One region of the Desulfomicrobium norvegicum genome, then DNA from elsewhere that is predicted to be linked to it. Evidence: predicted binding sites of a transcription regulator. Region 1 holds the regulator's gene; the other holds the start of a gene.

Evidence for each region. Region 1 encodes HrcA, which represses chaperone genes, less so after heat shock. Its sites were predicted from a motif close to TGTTAGCACTCNNNNNNNNNGAGTGCTAACA; they were not measured.
Region 2: the regulator HrcA is predicted to act here: its motif matches at 1,295-1,325, upstream of groES (co-chaperone GroES).

What each region holds. Positions count from the first base shown of each region.
Region 1 covers NZ_FOTO01000003.1:112,210-114,604, forward strand. Annotated here, with positions in the region: gene rfbD (dTDP-4-dehydrorhamnose reductase) at 1-460, shown strand, start outside; gene hrcA (heat-inducible transcriptional repressor HrcA) at 457-1,473, shown strand; gene grpE (nucleotide exchange factor GrpE) at 1,524-2,069, shown strand; gene BMZ24_RS06340 (CoA-binding protein) at 2,074-2,395, shown strand, end outside.
Region 2 covers NZ_FOTO01000013.1:1,014-3,408, forward strand. Annotated here, with positions in the region: gene serS (serine--tRNA ligase) at 1-1,079, opposite strand, end outside; gene groES (co-chaperone GroES) at 1,372-1,662, shown strand; gene groL (chaperonin GroEL) at 1,690-2,395, shown strand, end outside.

The DNA of each region.
Region 1 (2,395 bases):
GCGGGAACTTTTGGCTCTTGATCTGCCGAATCTGCTCATCATTCGCACTTCGTGGCTTTTTGGACCGTGCAAGACCAATTTCGTGACCCGCATCCTGGAGCTGGCCGCGACGCGGCCGGAGCTTTCCGTGGTCCACGACCAGATCGGCAGCCCCTCCTACACCCCAGATCTGGCCGCCGGTTCGCTGGCGCTGCTGGACAAGGGCGCGACGGGCATCTTTCATCTGGCCAACGCGGGACAGGCAAGCTGGTGCGAACTGGCTACGGAGGCCGTCCGGGGGGCGGATCTGGCCTGCCGGATCAAGCCCATCCCTTCGTCCGAATACCCCCAGAAGGCCTGCCGTCCGGCGTATTCGGTCCTGGACCTGAGCGCCTTCACGGCCGTGACGGGCATTGCTCCGCGTCCGTGGGTGCAGGCCCTGCGCGAATTTCTTTTCTCCCGGGAAGATTGCCTGTCATGATCCTGAGCAAGCGCGAAACCGCAGTCCTCACCGCAGTGGTCGAGACCTATGTGGAGTCCGCCCTGCCCGTGTCGTCCCAGGCTCTGGCCGTGGGCCTTGGACTGAGCCCCGCGTCGCTGCGGTCAACCATGGCCGCCCTGACCGAGAAAGGATATCTGCAACAGCCGCATACGTCCGCCGGGCGGGTTCCAACGGTTCCGGCTTTTCGCTATTATCTCGATGAGGTATTAAAGCTCGGGCCCCTGCCGCGCAGGGAACAGTCCCGCCTGCACGACCACATCCAGCCGGGCGCGGGGGATTTGCCCCAGGTCCTGCGTCGCGCCGTCCGGACCCTCTCGTCCCTGACCCGTCAGGTGTGCGTGATCATGGCTCCGCGTCAGGATCTGGCCCGCTGGCGGCAGATAGATTTCGTCCTCTTGCGGCCGGGCATGATCATGGCGGTGCTGGTCATGCAGGGCGGGCTGGTCAGCAATCGTCTGGTGCAGATGGACGAGAGCCTGAGCGCCGACGAGCTTGTGCGCTACGGGAATTACCTGAACAGCCTGTTCGAGGGCCGCACCACCCATGAGGTGCGCGGTGAGATCGAGCGTCAGCTGCACAACGTGCGCAAAACGCTGGATGCCTATCGCCGGGCCTGGGAACTGGCCGCGCAAGCCCTGGCCGAGGAAGAACAGCCCGAGGTTTTCGTCGGTGGCGCGAGCCATCTCACGGATCAGCCCGAATTCACGGAGCTGGAGACCATCCAGGAGCTGTTGCGACTCATCGAGGAGCGTTCGCGCCTGCTTGAACTCCTGGACAAGACCTCGGCCAGCCAGTCCGTCTCGGTCAGCCTGTCCCAGGACATGCCCGGACTCGCGGGATGCTCGCTGGTGGCCTCTCCCTACAGCGCTTTTTCCACCAATCACGGAACGTTGGCAGTGCTTGGGCCGGTGCGCATGAACTACGCACGCATCATGCCCATGGTTGACTTTGCCGCTCAAATACTTAGTCAGTGCCTCAAATCCCGCTTCTAAGGATATTCGTGAAGCGTTTTATCAAATATTTCAAGGATCAGGAGTTTTTCATGTCCAATAAGGAAAAAGAGGGCCAGAACCCGGAAGAAGTGCAGACCGAAATGCAGACCGAAGAAACGCCGGAGCTGACCCTGGAGGAGAAGTACGCCCAGGCCCTGGCCGACGTGGAGGAGCTCAAAAAAGACAACCTGCGCGTCCTGGCGGACAGTGAGAATTTCAAGAAGCGTTTGCTGCGCGAAAAGGAAGACTATTTCAAATTCGCGACCTCCGCCATCCTCGAGGAGATTATCCCGGTCATGGACAATCTCGACCTGGCCCTGGCCCACGGCAAGCAGACCGAGGCCTGCAAGGATCTGGTCACGGGCGTCGAGATGACCATGAACATTTTTCTCGACACGATGAAGAAGCATGGGCTGGAGCAGATCGCCGAAGTGGATGTGCCTTTCGATCCCGCGCGCCACGAGGCCTTGGGGCAGGTCGAGCGGGACGATGTCGGGGAAAACACGGTCTGTCAGATGCTGCAGAAGGGCTACATGCTCAAGGACAGACTGCTGCGTCCGGCCAAGGTCATGGTCAGCCGCAAGGCGGGAGCCTGAGGCCATGGCACAGATTGTCGCGGTGCTCGGAGCGAGCCACAAGCCGGAACGTTACTCGAACAAGGCCGTGCGCATGCTCAAGGAGCACGGGCATTCGGTCATCCCGGTCACGCCGGGTCGATCCGTCATCGAGGATCTGCCCGTCGTGCCCAGCCTGGACGCCATCGATCGCAAGGTGGACACCCTGACCCTTTATGTCGGGCCGGAGCGCAGCGCGCAGCTGCAGGACTCCATCCTGGCGCTAAGGCCCGGGCGTGTGATCCTCAATCCCGGCACGGAATCGGCGACCCTGGAACAGGCCCTGACCGAAGCGGGCATTCCCTGGG
Region 2 (2,395 bases), on a different contig from region 1:
GCCTGAAAATCCTCGAAGTTGGAGCAGGACGAGATTTCGCGGTATTTGTCCTGGCCGGGCAGCCAGACCTCGATGTCGTAGGTCTTGGCCGAAGAAAAGCCCAGATCACCGGCGCACAGCGTGACCACGCGGTAGGGCAGCCCGAGCTTTTGCAGGATGCTCTCGGCGTGGCCGAGGAGTTTTTCCAGTTCATTATATGATGAGTCGGGGTGGACGAAGCGCACCAGCTCGACTTTGTCGAACTGGTGCTGGCGGATCATGCCCTTGGTGTCCTTGCCGTAGGAGCCCGCCTCGGAGCGAAAGCACGCGGTGTACGCGCAGTGGGCGATGGGCAGCGCGGATTCGGCCAGGGTCGTGTCGCGGTAGATGTTGGTCACCGGGACCTCGGCCGTGGGGATGAGATAGTAGCTCGTGTTTTCGAGATGGAAGAGGTCTTCCTCGAACTTGGGCAACTGTCCCGTGCCCATGAGGCTCTCGCGGTTGACGATGACCGGGGGCATGACCTCGTCGTAGCCGTTTTCAAGGGTCTGCACGTCGAGCATGAAGCTGATCAGCGCGCGCTCCAGCTTGGCCGCCCATCCCTTGAGGATCACGAAGCGGCTGCCCGTGATCTTGGCCGCGGTCTCGAAATCGAGTCCGCCCAGGGCCGTGCCCAGCTCCCAATGCTCCTTGGGGGCGAAGGGCATGGCGGGTTTCTCGCCCCAGCTGCGCACTTCCAGGTTGTCCGCCTCGTCCACGCCCTCGGGCACGGAGGAGTGCGGGACGTTGGGAATGGACATGACCCAGTCCGAAGTCTGCTGCTCGATGTCCTTGAGCTCCTCGTCCAGGGCCTTGATGCGCGTGGACATGATGCCAAGCTCGGCCAGGAGGGTATCGGCGTTCTCGCCGGCCTTCTTCATCCGGGCCATCTCGCCGGAGGCCTGGTTGCGACGGGCTTTCAGGTCTTCTGCCTCAAGGAGCAGGTCGCGCCTTTTCTGGTCGATGGCCAGGAAAGGTTCAAGGTCCAGCTTGCTGCGGCGTTTGCGCAGTCCGTTTTTGACCTCGTCCGGATTTGATCTGATAAATTTGATGTCGAGCATGGGGATGTCCTTGTAGCGGTCTTGCGGTCAGCCCTTAAGCGGGCGGTGGTGGCGGTTGTGAGGCGAAATGCATAGCCTGCCTTGATCCGAATCACAAGCCGCCCGGTTTGGCGAGGAATGAATTTTTTTTTGGCTTCGTCCCTTGACTTCACTGTGGCAGGGATTATTTGGGCCTCTGTCTCGCGCGGAACTTGAGTTACATTTTCAGTTCCGCGTTTTGGCGCTCAGGCTTGCCGAGTGCCAAAAAAAATATCTACACGGAAGAAATTCTTAAACATCTTGGAGGAAAAACATGAAACTCAGACCACTGCACGACCGTATTCTGGTCAAGCGTCTCGAAGAGGAGCAGGTAACCAAAGGCGGCATCATCATCCCCGATTCCGCAAAGGAAAAGCCCATCAAGGGTGAAGTGGTTGCCGCCGGTCCGGGCAAGGTCGCCGAAGACGGAAAGCAGATCCCCATGGGCGTCAAGACCGGCGATAAGGTGATCTTCAATAAGTACGCCGGCACCGAGATCAAGATCGAAGGTGAGGAACTCCTCATCATGCGTGAAGACGACATCCTCGCTGTTATCGAAGCCTAATTTTTAAGAATTCAAGGAGACGCACACATGGCTGCTAAAATTATCAAGTTTGATGCCAAGGCCCGTGAAAAACTGAAAATCGGCGTGGACACCCTGGCCAATGCCGTCAAGGTCACCCTCGGACCCAAGGGCCGCAACGTTGTCATCGAGAAGTCCTTCGGTTCCCCCATCATCACCAAGGACGGCGTGACCGTAGCCAAGGAAATCGAACTGGAAGACAAGTTCGAGAACATGGGCGCCCAGATGGTCAAGGAAGTCGCCTCCAAGACTTCCGACATCGCAGGCGACGGCACCACCACCGCCACCATCCTGGCCCAGGCCATCTTCACCGAAGGCATCAAGCTGGTTGCCGCCGGTCGCAACCCCATGTCCATCAAGCGCGGCATCGACAAGGCTGTTGAAGCCGTTATCGCGAGCCTGGACAAGCTGGCCAAGCCCACCCGCGATCAGAAGGAAATTGCCCAGGTAGGCACCATTTCCGCCAACAACGATGCCACCATCGGCAACATCATTGCCGAAGCCATGGGCAAGGTCGGCAAGGAAGGCGTCATCACCGTTGAAGAAGCCAAGGGTCTGGAGACCAACCTGGACGTCGTCGAAGGCATGCAGTTCGACCGCGGCTACCTGTCCCCCTACTTCGTGACCAACCCTGACAAGATGGTCTGCGAGATGGATTCTCCGCTGATTCTGATCAACGAAAAGAAGATCTCCAACATGAAGGAACTGCTCCCCG